4 regions of the Modestobacter versicolor genome follow, and region 3 is predicted to be linked to each of the others. Evidence: riboswitches for the same ligand, from Rfam matches in the RefSeq annotation. Region 3 holds a riboswitch; each other region holds the start of a gene.

Region 1 (3,331 bases), 940 kb from region 3:
ACACCGTCGTTGGTGATGGTGGGGGCACCCCACTTCTTCTCGAGCACGACGTTCCGGCCACGGGGGCCGAGGGTCACCTTGACGGCGTCGGCGAGGGTGTTCATCCCTCGCTCGAGGCCGCGGCGCGCCTCTTCGTTGAACGCGATCATCTTGGCCATGTGGTGATGTCCTCCGAGCGTGGATCGCTGCACGGCCGGGTCCGGCGCCCGCGACGGACGGCACCAGCGCCGTGGACGCTCCTGCGGCCCACGTACCGGTACCTCACCGTTCCGACCTGATTGGCACTCGACAGGCGTGAGTGCCAGTAAGGAGTCTGGCACTCGGCCTGTGCGAGTGCAAGAACGGGGGGTCGCCGAGGCTTGTTCCCGGGCCCGGGAACGCAGCGAGGCCCGGCCCCCTGCAGGGGACCGGGCCTCGGGGCTGTGCAGTTCAGACGCTGCGGACGGCGTCGGCCTGCGGGCCCTTCTCGCCCTGGACGACCTCGAAGCTGACCCGCTGGCCCTCGTCGAGGCTCTTGTAGCCGTCCATCTGGATGGCCGAGTAGTGGACGAAGACGTCCTGACCGCCGTCGACGGCGATGAAGCCGAAGCCCTTCTCGGCGTTGAACCACTTCACGGTGCCCTGTGCCACGTGTGCTCCCACGTTTCGTGCGTGCGGACGGCCACTCCTGATCGAGGGGCCGGGGTCTTGCTCTTCCGCCCGTCGATCACGAACGTGGGAGTAGAACCGCGCGGAACGGTACAGGAACTGGTGTCCCAGGTCACTGGTCGGTGTCGCGACTCCCCCGGCGGTGTGGTACCGGGTGTCGCGCCGGGCGTGTCTAGGCGATGAGGCCGGCCTCGCGCAGCGACTTCAGCGACGGCTGCACGTGGTGCGACGGGCCGACGACCGGCAGCAGCGGGTCGAGGGTCTTGAGCCCCTCACCGGTGTTGAGGACGACGACCTCCTGGGTCGGGTCGAGCCGGCCGTCCTCGACCAGCTGGCGCAGCACCGCGGTGGTCACCCCGCCGGCGGTCTCGGCGAAGACGCCGGTGGTGCGGGCCAGGTCACGGATCCCGGCGACGATCTCGTCGTCACCGACCCGGCCGACCGACCCGCCGGTGCGCCGGATGGCGTCCAGCGCGTAGGGGCCGTCGGCGGGGTTGCCAATGTTCAGCGACTTGGCGATGCCGGTCGGCTTGACCGGCTTGACGACGTCCCAGCCGTTGTCGAAGGCGGTGGCGATCGGGTCGCAGCCGGCCGACTGGGCGCCGAAGACCTTCCAGCCGGTGTCCTCGACGATGCCGGCGGCGACCAGCTCGCGCCAGGCCTTGTCGACCTTGGTCAGCAGTGAGCCCGACGCCATCGGGATCACGACCTGGGCCGGGATGCGCCAGCCCAGCTGCTCGGCGATCTCGTAGCCCATCGTCTTCGAGCCCTCGGCGTAGTAGGGCCGGACGTTCTGGTTGACGAAGGCGGTGTCCTCGAACTCGTCGGTCTCGGCGAGCTCGCTGGTCAGCCGGTTGACGTCGTCGTAGCTGCCGTCGACGGCGATGAGCGCCTGGCCGTAGACGGCCGACTGCACGATCTTGCCCGGCTCCAGGTCGCTGGGCACGAAGACGAAGGACGGCAGGCCCATCCGGGCCGCGTGCGCGGCGACGGAGTTGGCCAGGTTGCCCGTCGAGGCGCAGGCGATCTTGGCGTAGCCGAAGCTCTTCGCCGCGGTCGCGGCGAGGCTGACCACCCGGTCCTTGAAGGAGTGGGTCGGGTTGGCCGAGTCGTCCTTGACCCAGAGGCCGCCGGTCAGGCCGAGCTCGGCGGCCAGCCGGTCGGCCCGCACGAGCGGGGTCATGCCCGGGTCGAGGGTGACCCGGTCGGCCGGGTCCTGCCCCACCGGGAGCAGGGCGGCGTACCGCCAGATGTTCTGCGGGCCGGCCTCGATCTGCTGGCGGGTGACCGCACGCATCAGCTCGGGGTCGTAGTCGACCTCGAGCGGGCCGAAGCACTCGGCGCAGGCGTGCTCGGCGATCAGGCCGAAGGTGGCGCCGCAGTTGCGGCACACCAGGCCCCGTGCCGGGTTCGGCGGGACGGGCCCACCAGCGGTGACGTCTGCCTGGGCGGAACCGGGAGCGGTCATGGTCATTCGACGACTACCTCCTCATCTTCCCCGCGCCGGGCCGTCGAGCCGCGCGGGACGGAATTGGCACCTCCCGCTGCGCGTGCGCGCAGGCGGCGGTTGCCGGGGCTTCATCGGGCCGTGTCCCTCTGCCCCTCTGGATGAGTGGAACGGCGAGGACTCTACCCGGGGCGCCGGCCCGCCGGGCCGACCGGCCAGGATGAGGCGGTGGCCACCCGCATCGTCTACACCGACCTCGACGGCACGATGGTCGGCCCGCGCGGCTCGTTCTGGCACACCGCCGAGCGCGGCCTGACCGCGACGCCGGCCGAGGCGCTGCTCGCCCTGCACCGCTCCGGCGCCGTCCTGGTGCTGGTCAGCGGCCGGACGCACGCGCAGCTGCTGGAGGCCGCGCGGATCTTCGCCGCCGACGGCGCGATCTCCGAGCTCGGGTCGCTGGTGAGCTGGGCCGGCGGCCGGGAGACCCACCTGCTCACCGGCGACCTGCCCGCGGAGTTCGCCGGGCGCACCCCGATGTCGGTGATGGCCGAGCTGGGCGTGGTCGAGGAGCTGGTCGCCGCCCACCCGGGCCGGCTGGAGTGGCACGAGCCCTGGCACACCGCCCACTCGGCCGACGCGCTGCTGCGCGGCCGGGTCGACGCCGCGGCGGTCGACAGCTGGCTGGCCGAGCGCGGCTGGGGCTGGCTGACCATGAACGACAACGGCGCGGTGCCGGCGACCCCGCGGATGACGCTGGCCGAGGACGCGCTGCCGCCGCACGTCTACCACCTGATGCCGCGCGGGATCTCCAAGGGCGCGGCGATCAGCTGGGACCTCGCCCGCCGGGGCCTGACCGCCGCGGACGCCGTGGCGGTGGGCGACAGCGTCAGCGACCTGGAGATGGCCCCCGCCGTCGGCCGGCTCTGGGTCACCGCCAACGGGGCCGCGGTCACCGGCATGGACGAGCGGATCTCCGCCGTCCCCAACGCCGCGGTGACCGAGGCGGCGATGGGCGAGGGCTGGGCCCAGGCGGTCCTCGCCAGCCTGTGAAGGTCCGCCGCTAGCTGGTGACGTCCTTGCGGGCGAACTGGCGGAAGGCGAGCGCGGTGAACAGCGCCGACCAGGCCAGGCCCTGCACGACCCCGCGGAACAGGTCGCCGGAGTCGAACTGGCTCTGCAGCAGGTCGGTCCAGGCGTAGTTGAACGCGGTGGGGAACCAGTCGCGGATGCCGCCCA
Region 2 (3,331 bases), 2.7 Mb from region 3:
ATCAGCAACGGCCGCAGCTGGCTGCGCACCTGGCCGGCGGCCCGGCCGTGGGAGTCGCCGCTGCCCTTCGACGACGACCTGCAGGTCATGCCCGCCTACTGGGGCATCGTCGACCCGGCACAGCTCGCAGCGCGCCCGGCCGACGTCCTGCCGCCGCGCATCGCCGGGCACGACGCCGTGCCCGCCACCGCGAACCGCACCGGCACGGCGCGGGTGACCTACACCGCTCCCGAGGCCGGGGACACCCGGGACCGCTCGGTGAAGGTCGACTGCACTCCCAGGTCGGGCTCGCAGTTCACCGTGGGCACCACCCAGGTGACCTGCACCGCGCGGGACAAGGCCGGCAACGTGGCCACCCCGGCGACCTTCGACGTGGTGGTCACCGCTGCCCCGGCGCAGCCGCCGGCCGCGGAGCACCCGGTCGTCACCGCGGTCAAGCGGCTGATCAGCGGCATCCTGGACGCCGTCCTCCGGCTGGTGGGCCGGCGCTGACCGGCTGACCGACCCGGTGCCCCCGTCCGCCTCCCGGTGGGCGGGGGCACCGTGCCGTCCGGGTCAGCCGGCGCGGTGCCCGCGGGCGGCGGCGACCTGCGGACCGGCGGCGACCAGCCAGTCGTCCAGCGCGCCGGGGGAGTCCCAGGCCTTGTCCAGCAGGTAGAGCCCCCGGGTCGGGGTGGTCGCGCCGAGCTCGACCAGCACCGGCTTGAGCAGCAGGTCCGGCGCCAGGGCGTGCCCCGGGCCGGCGCCCAGCATGAGCGGGACCGCGACCACGCCGGCCAGGTCGCCGGTGCCCACCTGGTCCAGGAAGAGCTTGAGCAGGCCGGTGTAGGTGGCCTTGTAGGTGGGGCTGGCGACGACGGCGACCTCCGCCTCGCGCAGCGCGGTGACCGCCTCGGCGACCGCCGGGTCGCCCCACCCGAGCAGGCCCGCGCCCAGGTCGATGACGTCGACGACGAGGTCCGGCGGGGCGCCGGTCAGCCGCTCGACCACGAGCTCGGCGGCGGAGCGGGTGCGGGAGCGGGGCTTGGGGTTGCCGACCACGGCGATCGTGCTCACGACGCAAATCTCACCATGTCGATCGTATTTGACGGGATGCGGGTCGGTCTGCCACTCTCGGCTCAGGTCACGAGTGCCAGCGCGAAGCCCCGGCTCGCTGGCCGGCAACCCTCCTCCGCGAGCGGGTGCCCCGGGTGACGACCTGGCGGTCGCAGTTCCGCGACCGCAAAGCGCGGACCCGTGCCCCGGGTCCCCGGCCCGTCAGGAGCACCACCGTGTCCAGCGCCGTCCTCTGCGCCCCCGCCGCCGTCCAGCCCGCCGCCGTCGCGCCGATCGTGCCGGGGGCCACCCCGCTGCTCCCCGTGGTCGGCGCCGACACCCGGGTGCCGCTCGTGCCCGGCGGCACCGCCCGCTACGTCGACCTGGACACCGCCGCCAGCAGCCGGGCGCTGGAGCAGGTCGCCGCCCGGGTCACCGAGGCGTTGCCGCTGTACTCCAGCGTGCACCGGGGTGCGGGGTACCTGTCCCAGGTCTCCACCGCGCTCTACGAGGACGCCCGGGCCACCGTGGCCGGCTTCGTCGGCGCGCGCGGCGACGACGTCTGCGTGCTGGTGCGGCACACCACCGACGCGCTCAACCTGCTCGCCGGCTGCGTGCCCGACGGCGGCGCCGTGCTGGTGCTCGACTGCGAGCACCACGCCGACCTGCTGCCCTGGCAGCAGCGCGGCCCGGTCACCGTGCTGCCGACCGGGGCCACCGTGGTCGAGACGCTGCGCGCGCTGGGCACCGAGCTGGCTGCCGCGCCGTACGCGCTGATCGCCGTCACCGGCGCCTCCAACGTCACCGGCGAGTCGCTGCCGCTGGACGAGGTGGTGCAGCTGGCCCACGCGGCCGGCGCCCGGGTGCTGGTCGACGGCGCGCAGCTGGTGCCGCACCGGCGGTTCTCCCTCGCCGGCTCCGGCGCCGACTACGTGGCGTTCTCCGGGCACAAGACCTACGCGCCGTTCGGCTCCGGGGCCCTGGTCGGCCGGCGCGACTGGCTGGACGCCGCCCCCGCGTACCTCGCCGGCGGCGGGGCGGTGCAGGAGGTGACCGTCGAGCGGACCAGCTGGGTGGCCGCGCCGCACCGGCACGAGGGCGGCTCGCCCAACGTGCTGGGCGCGGTGGCGCTGGCCGCGGCGTGCGACGCGCTGGCCGCGCTGCCCGCCGGGGCGCTGGCCGAGCACGAGCGGGCGCTGCGCGAGCGGCTGGTGGCCGGGCTGGCCGCGCTGCCGGGCGTGCGGGTGCTGCGCATCTGGGCCGACTCCGCCGAGCCGACCGGCGTCGTCTCCTTCACCGTGGCCGGCGCCGACCCCGGCCTGGTCGCCGCGTACCTCTCCGCCGAGCACGGCATCGGGGTGCGCGACGGCCGGTTCTGCGCCCACCCGCTGCTGGCCCGCCTCGGCGTGCCGGCGGGGGCGCTGCGGGCCAGCGTCGGCGTGGGCAGCAGCCTGGACGACGTCGAGGCGCTGCTCGGCGCGCTGGACGCCTTCCTGTCCGCCGGGCCGCAGGTGCCCTACGCGCAGGTCGCCGGCCGCTGGCAGCCCGCCGACGACCCGCGGGCCACCGATCTCTCCTCGGCCGCGCGGGGCGCCGGCTGCGGGCCGTCGGTGCGGTGACCGGCCGCTCAGCGCGGCAGCAGCACCGTGCGCAGCTCGTGGGCGCCGTCGGCGCGGGTCGCCTCGTAGAACCAGCGGGCACCGCCGCCGGGCAGCGCCACGACGTCGGCGTACCGCAGGCCGGCCGGCGGGTGCGGGCTCTGCAGCAGCGGTCCGCCGGCGGCGGCGGTGAACGCGCCGTCGCCGTCCTGCACGGCCAGGCCGGTGCGCTCCTCCCAGTTCTCCGCCGCGGTGGCCCGGCCGTCGTAGAGCGCCCAGCTGCGGTCGCCGTCCAGCACCACGGTCGCGACGCGGACCCCGCGGGCGTCCCAGCTGCCCGGGGTGCCGGCCAGCGCGGTGCCCTGCCAGGTCCACTCGACGCCGTCGGGGCTGGTGGCGTGCTCGGTGGTCATCCGGTCGGTGGCGTCGGGGTCGTCGAGCGGGTGCACCGAGGCCCACAGGTGCCACCGGGTGCCGTCGTGCCGCAGCACCGGGTCCTTGACCGCGGCCGCGTCGCTGCCGGGCAGCACGGTGCGCGGGGTCGCGGTCGCCAGCCCGGCGACCGTGCCGGCCTCGAGCAGGTCGACCCGCCAGTGCTTGGTGCCCGGCGTCGCGCAGCTGACGTAGAGCCGCCAGCGGCCCTCCGGCGTGTGCACCAGCGCCGGGCGCTCCAGCGACTCCGCGCCGAACGCGTCCTT
Region 3 (3,331 bases):
CATCCTGGCCGGGCGGGCCTGGGAGGCCCGGTTGAACACCGCGCTGCGGGCGCACGGGCTCTCGCTGCGGCACCTCGGCGCCCTCGGCCACCTCGCCGGCACGCCCGGGCTCTCCTACACCGACCTGGCCCGGCGGGCGCGGGTCACCGTGCAGAGCATGCACGCGACGGTCGGCACGCTCACCGAGCTGGGCGCCGTCCGGGAGCCGGGGGGCGGCCGCGGCCGAGCGGCCCTGCTGGAGGTCACCGACCGCGGGCACGAGCTGCTGGCCACCGGCCGGGAGGTCGTCGCGGCCCTGGACGCCGAGTTCACCGCCGCGCTGCCCCCGCCGGCCCGGGCCGGGCTGGCCCTCGGTCTGCTGTCCGGGCTCCGCGCCGCCGGTGGACCGGCGCCCGCCCCCGGCCCCCCGGCAGACTGACCGGGTGGACGACCTCGACGCCCTCCGCCGGGCCTGCGACCGCGCGCTGACCGGGCACGGCCCGCAGTCGGCCGCCGACCTGCTCGCGACGATCCCGCCGGACACCGCCGTGGACCGGTACGGCGACGGCGGGGTGGTCGCCGAGCTGGAGCGGGAGGTCGCCGACGTGCTCGGGCAGCCGGCGGCCGCGTACCTGCCCAGCGGCATCATGGCCCAGCAGGCGGCGCTGCGCGTGCACGCCGAGCGCCGCGGGCGGACAACCGTGGTCTACCACCCGCAGAGCCACCTCGACGTCCACGAGGGCCACCCGCTGGAGCGGCTGCACGGCATGGTCGGCCGCCCGACCGGGAGCCGGGACCGGCTGCTGCTGCGCACCGACCTGGACGCCGTCGCCGAGCAGCCCGCTGCGCTGCTGGTCGAGCTGCCGCAGCGCGACCTCGGCGGTCAGCTGCCGTCGTGGGAGGACCTGGTCGCGCAGGTGACCTGGGCGCGGGAGCGCGGGGCCGCGGCGCACCTGGACGGCGCCCGGCTGTGGGAGGCGGCGGCGGGGTACGGGCGCGCGCCGGCCGAGGTCGCGGCGCTGTTCGACACCACCTACGTCAGCTTCTACAAGGGCATCGGCGCGCTGGCCGGCTGCTGCCTGGCCGGGCCCGCGGACGTCGTCGACGAGGTGCGCGAGTGGCGGCGCCGGCTGGGCGGGACGCTGTTCGGGCTCTGGCCGGGCGCCGCGTCGGCGCTGAGCTGCCTGCGCCGCCGGCTGCCGCTGTTCCCCGGCTACCTGGACCGGGCGCGGGAGATCGCATCCGCGGTGCGCGACCTGCCCGGCGTCACCGTCGTCCCGGACCCGCCGCAGACGCCGATGCTGCACCTGCTGCTCCGCACCTCCGCCGACGAGTTCGCCGCGGCGGCCCGCCGCCTGGCCGAGGGCGGGTTGTGGACGTGGGAGCGGGCCACCCCGACCGCCGACCCGGGCGTGCAGCGGGTGGAGCTGCCGGTCGGCGACGCGACGACGGCGCTGCCCGTGCCCGAGGCCCGGGCAGCGATCGCCGCCCTGGCCGGCGCGGCGGAGCAGGTCCCGGCCGGGTAGAGCTCTGCCCACAGCTGTGGGCAGAGCTCGAGTCGCGGAAGAGCAGGGTCCCGGGAGAGTCGAGGTCTGCCTACGAGGGTGGGCAGAGCTCGAGTCGCGGCAGAGCAGGGTCCCGGGCCGGCCCGCTCACCGGCGGAGCGCGGCGGACCCCCGGGACACCGGCCTGTGCAGTCGTCCGGTCGGCGTCCTAGGATCGGCGGTGGCTCACGAGAGGCAGCGACAAGCACCTGGCTGGCTGCCCGGCAACCTCAACTCCGTCTGAGGTGCTCCAGGGGAAGAGCTGGCTGGACGGCGCCCGCCGCCCGGCAAGGACGGAGCCTCCGCGCCGTGGAGCTCCGGCGACCCAGGAGGTACTGGCAGATGACCGAACCCAGCGGCTGGAGCTTCGAGACCCGGCAGATCCACGCCGGCGCCGCGCCCGACCCGACCACCGGCGCCCGGGCGCTGCCGATCTACGCCACCACCAGCTACCAGTTCCGCGACACCCAGCACGCCGCCGACCTGTTCGCGCTGGCCGAGATGGGCAACATCTACACGCGGATCATGAACCCGACGCAGGACGCGCTGGAGCAGCGCGTGGCCTCGCTCGAGGGCGGCGTGGCGGCGCTCGCGGTGGCCAGCGGCCAGGCGGCGGAGACCCTGGCGATCCTGAACATCGCCGAGGCCGGCAGCCACGTCGTCGCCTCCGCCTCGCTCTACGGCGGCACGTACAACCTGCTGCACCACTCGCTGCCCAAGATGGGCATCACCGTCTCCTTCGTCGAGAACCCCGACGACCCGGAGAACTGGCAGTCGCTGGTGCAGGAGAACACCAAGGCCTTCTACGCCGAGACGATCGGCAACCCGAAGGGCGACGTCCTGGACATCTCGGCGGTGTCGGAGGTCGCGCACCGCAACGGCGTCCCGCTGATCGTCGACAACACGATCGCCACGCCGTTCCTGATCCGCCCCATCGAGCACGGCGCCGACATCGTGGTCCACTCGGCCACCAAGTACCTGGGCGGCCACGGCACCGCGATCGCGGGTGTCATCGTCGACGGCGGCAACTTCTCCTGGACCGGCGGGAAGTTCCCCGGCTTCACCGAGCCCGACCCGACCTACCACGGCGTCGTCTACGCCGACCTGGGCGCGCCGGCCTACGCGCTCAAGGCCCGCGTGCAGCTGCTGCGCGACCTCGGCCCCGCCATCTCGCCGTTCAACGCCTGGCTGGTCGTGCAGGGCATCGAGACGCTGTCGCTGCGCATGGAGCGGCACGTCGCCAACGCCCAACGGGTGGCCGAGTGGCTGGAGGCCCGCGACGAGGTCGAGTCGGTGCACTACGCAGGCCTGCCGTCCTCGCCGTGGCACGCCGCCCAGCAGAAGTACGCGCCCCGGGGCGCCGGGGCGGTGCTCGCCTTCGAGATCACCGGGGGCAAGGAGGCGGGTCAGCGCTTCGTCGAGGCGCTGGAGCTGCACAGCCACGTGGCCAACATCGGCGACGTGCGCAGCCTGGTCATCCACCCGGCGTCCACCACGCACTCGCAGCTGACCCCCGAGGAGCAGGCCACCACCGGCGTCACCCCGGGCCTGGTCCGGCTGGCCGTGGGCCTGGAGGGCATCGAAGACATCCTGGCCGACCTCGAGTCCGGCTTCCGGGCCGCGAAGGCCTCCTGAGGTGACGTCGGTCCGGGACGCGCGACCGGCTCCGGCCGCCGCGTCCCGGACCGGCGGCTGGCTCGAGGGCGACCCGGTGGGCGACCGGCGGTTCCTCGACCTCGGCCCGCTGCAGCTCGAGCGCGGCGGCACCCTGCCCGGCGTCCGGGTCGCCTACGAGACGTGGGGGACCC
Region 4 (3,331 bases), 2.7 Mb from region 3:
CGACCCGGGTGTCGGCACCGAGGAACCGGATCACGCCGGCCTCGGAGAGGGCGAGCAGCTCGGCCAGCCGCGGCGCGGGCGGCCCGCTGGCCAGGTAGCTGAACAGGTTCATCCACCAGCCGGAGACGTCCTCGGCCTCCGACCGCGGGGTCAGCCGGCCGGCGCCGACCAGCCCGGCGATGGTGCCGTGGCAGAACAGCAGCGCGGTGAACACGGCCTGGTCGGCGCTGTGCCGGGGGTCGGCCGAGCGGGCGAGGTCGGCGCGGACCAGCCCGCGCACCGCCTCCTGCAGCTCGTCGGCGCTGCCGAACCGGGCACCACCGAGCGGGCGGTCCCGGGCGGCGAGGTCGAACCGGTCCGCCGGGTCCGGGACGGCGAGGGCCACCAGGTCGGCGACCAGCACCGGGTCGTCGGTCGCCGCGTACTCGGCGGCGAACTCCGCCCAGGGCAGCGTGGTGCGCTCGGGAGCGGTGCGGAACAGCTCGGTGTAGTGCGCCCAGCCGAGCTCCCGGACGATCACCGGGGCCAGGTCGGCGCGCAGGTCGAGCCGGCGGTCGGCACCGAACCGGTCGTCGATCGCCTCGGGGGTGAAGAAGCGCAGCGGCACCGGCGGGCCGGGCCAGACGTAGCCGAGCTTGGCCCGGTACGGGACCCCGCGCCGGGAGCCGACGTGCAGCACCGGCTCCTGCCCCGAGGGCAGGTACCGCAGCCGGTCGCCGTCGCTCTCGAACCGGCCGCCGCGACCGCTGGTGAGCAGCACCATCAGGTCGACGAAGGCCAGGCCGGCGCCGCGCACCAGCACGTCCTCACCGGGCGCCAGCCGGGAGAGGTCCAGGTCGGCGGTGTAGCCGGTGGGCAGGTAGGTGAGCCCGGCGGCGTCGGCCCGCCGCTGCACGTCCTGCTCGGCAGGGGTGGCGTGCGCGTCCAGGTGTCCCTGGGCGAGCACGGCCAGGTCGGCCGCGAGCACCCGGCCGTCGGCCAGCTCGACGTCGACGCCCTCGGTGCGCACCCGGACGTCGACCGCCCGGGTCTCGAGCAGGTGGACGTCGGCCCACGGGCGGGCGGCGGCCACCACCTCGGCGAGCACCCACCCCAGGTAGGCGTTGACCAGCGGGCGGGAGGGGAAGGACGTCGGCGTCGTCCGCCGGGCCTCCTCCCCCACCGGGTCGCCGGCCGGCAGGCCGCGGCCGACCGCCTCGACCCACTGCCACAGGGTGGTGCCCTCCCCCACCGGACCGTCGACGGTGACCGAGGGGTCGGGCAGCACGGTGACGTCGGCGGCCAGCGAGTTCGCCCACAGCAGGGACGGCTGGGCGGCGCGCCAGACGCGCCCGCCACCGGGCGGGTGCGGGTCGACCAGGTGCACCTGCAGCCTGCTGCCGTCGCCGAGCTCTGGCGCGCTGGCGATCAGCCGCTCGAGCAGGCCGATGGCGGTCGGGCCGGCGCCGACGACGGCGATCGACGGGCCGGGGTGACCGAGGGAGGGTGCGGGGGACGCGGACAAGCGGGCTCCCGGGGAGGGACGAGCGGTCAGGGACGCGGGGTCGCAGGCCTCGGCCGACACTGCGCGCTCGACGTCCGCAGGAGGTCGACGTGCCGGCGGCAGACCAGGGCGGTGCTGGGCACGGGCGTCTCCTCTCTCCTGCGGGGCTCGTCGGGACCAAGCGACCGCGGGGGCGGGCTGTTCCCGTCCCGGCGTGTCGGTGGCTGCGTATGTCTACCAAGTCGATCGTATTTGACGACAGCCGGGGTGGGGCCCTACAGTCCGCCGCAGGTCCTGAGCGCCAGCGTCAAGCCCCGGCTCGCTGGCCGGCAACCCTCCCTGCGACGGGGTGCCCCGGGTGACGACCTGGCCGTGCGCGTCCGCGCCCGGCAAGCAGCGGCCCCCTCCCCGAGGGGACGAACGAGGAGCAGCACTGTGGGAGAGACCAGCTCGCGCCTGGTGCGCGCCGTCTCCGCCGACCTGGTCGGCCGGCCGACCGTCGACCTGCTGCGCACCGACAGCGCGCTCTGTCGCTGACCCGGCGCCACCCTCCCGCTCCTCCCCCGCACCCACCCCGCCGCCCGCGGCGGCGTCCGGCGCGCCCACCTCCCTCCGCAGGAGTCCCCTCCGCATGTCCACGTCCCTGTCCGCGACCACCCCTGACCAGCTCCAGGTGGTCCGCGTCCACCCCGACGACCCGCTCACGGCGCCGTTGTTCGCCGAGCTCGCCGCCGAGTACGACAGCCGCTACGGCGACCTGTTCGGCGGCGCGTCCCAGGAGCTCACCCGCTACCCCGCCGAGGCCTTCCTCCCCCCGGACGGCGACTTCGTCCTGCTGCTGGACGACGGCGTGGCCGTCGCCGGCGGCGCCTTCATGCGGCACCCCTCCGGTGCCGCCGAGGTCAAGCGGATGTGGACCGCCGCCACCCACCGTCGCCGCGGCCTGGCCCGCCGGGTCCTCACGCTGCTCGAGCTCCGCGCCGCCCAGCAGGGCTACCGGCGGATGCACCTGACCACCGGCCCGCGCCAGCCCGAGGCGCGCGACCTCTACCTGGCCGCCGGCTGGACGCCGCTGTTCGACCCGGCCGTCCCCCGCCCCACCGACACCGAGACGCTGCGCGCCCTGCCGGTCGACCAGCGCCTCTACGCCTTCGACAAGCAGCTCCCGGGAGACCCGAGATGACCACGCTGGAGACCCGTCCGGCGGCCGCCGCGTCGCCGGCGGGCACGCCCTACGACCAGCTCCAGGTGGTGCCGGCCCGGCACCCCGGCCGCTGGGTCGCCACCGCCGTCGTCGCCGTCCTGCTGGCGATGGTGCTCAACAGCCTGGTCACCAACCCGCGGTGGGAGTGGGACGTCGTCGGCGCCTACCTCACCGAGGAGTCGATCGTCCGCGGGGTGCTCACCACCATCCAGCTGACCGCGATCACCGCGGTGCTCGGCTTCGCGCTGGGCACCGTGCTGGCGCTGATGCGGCTGAGCCGCTCGCCGCTGCTGCAGGCGGTCAGCTGGGGCTACACCTGGGTGTTCCGCTCGGTGCCGCTGATCCTGCAGCTGCTGCTCTGGTACAACCTCGCCTACCTCTACCAGCACCTGGACATCGGCATCCCGTTCGGCCCGTCCTTCGCCAGCGTCGAGACCCTCTCGCTGATCGACAAGTTCGGCGCCGCCGTGCTGGGGCTGGGCCTGCACCAGGCCGCCTACTCGGCGGAGATCGTCCGCGCCGGGATCCTCTCGGTCGACCAGGGCCAGCACGAGGCGGCCGCCTCGCTGGGCATCCCGCGCCGCCGGCAGACCACCCGGATCGTCCTGCCGCAGGCCATGCGCACCATCGTGCCGACCGCGGTC

Evidence for each region. Region 3 has a riboswitch for S-adenosylmethionine ahead of FHX36_RS16845 (bifunctional o-acetylhomoserine/o-acetylserine sulfhydrylase). Riboswitches for the same ligand answer to the same signal wherever they lie in the genome.
Region 1: linked by a shared signal. The riboswitch ahead of thrC (threonine synthase) and the one ahead of FHX36_RS16845 (bifunctional o-acetylhomoserine/o-acetylserine sulfhydrylase) in region 3 are both predicted to bind S-adenosylmethionine.
Region 2: linked by a shared signal. The riboswitch ahead of FHX36_RS03670 (aminotransferase class V-fold PLP-dependent enzyme) and the one ahead of FHX36_RS16845 (bifunctional o-acetylhomoserine/o-acetylserine sulfhydrylase) in region 3 are both predicted to bind S-adenosylmethionine.
Region 4: linked by a shared signal. The riboswitch ahead of FHX36_RS03740 (GNAT family N-acetyltransferase) and the one ahead of FHX36_RS16845 (bifunctional o-acetylhomoserine/o-acetylserine sulfhydrylase) in region 3 are both predicted to bind S-adenosylmethionine.

What each region holds. Positions count from the first base shown of each region.
Region 1 is NZ_JACIBU010000001.1:2,512,307-2,515,637, forward strand. It holds gene groL (chaperonin GroEL) at 1-158, opposite strand, end outside; gene FHX36_RS12305 (cold-shock protein) at 430-630, opposite strand; gene thrC (threonine synthase) at 821-2,122, opposite strand; SAM riboswitch class I at 2,135-2,263, opposite strand; gene FHX36_RS12315 (HAD family hydrolase) at 2,324-3,145, shown strand; gene FHX36_RS12320 (ABC transporter permease) at 3,156-3,331, opposite strand, start outside.
Region 2 is NZ_JACIBU010000001.1:759,074-762,404, forward strand. It holds gene FHX36_RS03660 (endo-1,4-beta-xylanase) at 1-492, shown strand, start outside; gene FHX36_RS03665 (NADPH-dependent FMN reductase) at 556-1,056, opposite strand; SAM riboswitch class IV at 1,122-1,235, shown strand; gene FHX36_RS03670 (aminotransferase class V-fold PLP-dependent enzyme) at 1,272-2,654, shown strand; gene FHX36_RS03675 (glycoside hydrolase family protein) at 2,663-3,331, opposite strand, start outside.
Region 3 is NZ_JACIBU010000001.1:3,447,732-3,451,062, reverse strand. It holds gene FHX36_RS16855 (MarR family winged helix-turn-helix transcriptional regulator) at 1-418, shown strand, start outside; gene FHX36_RS16850 (threonine aldolase family protein) at 423-1,505, shown strand; SAM riboswitch class IV at 1,708-1,823, shown strand; gene FHX36_RS16845 (bifunctional o-acetylhomoserine/o-acetylserine sulfhydrylase) at 1,866-3,158, shown strand; gene metX (homoserine O-acetyltransferase MetX) at 3,160-3,331, shown strand, end outside.
Region 4 is NZ_JACIBU010000001.1:773,091-776,421, reverse strand. It holds gene FHX36_RS03745 (FAD/NAD(P)-binding protein) at 1-1,504, opposite strand, end outside; SAM riboswitch class IV at 1,774-1,885, shown strand; gene FHX36_RS03740 (GNAT family N-acetyltransferase) at 2,115-2,666, shown strand; gene FHX36_RS03735 (amino acid ABC transporter permease) at 2,663-3,331, shown strand, end outside.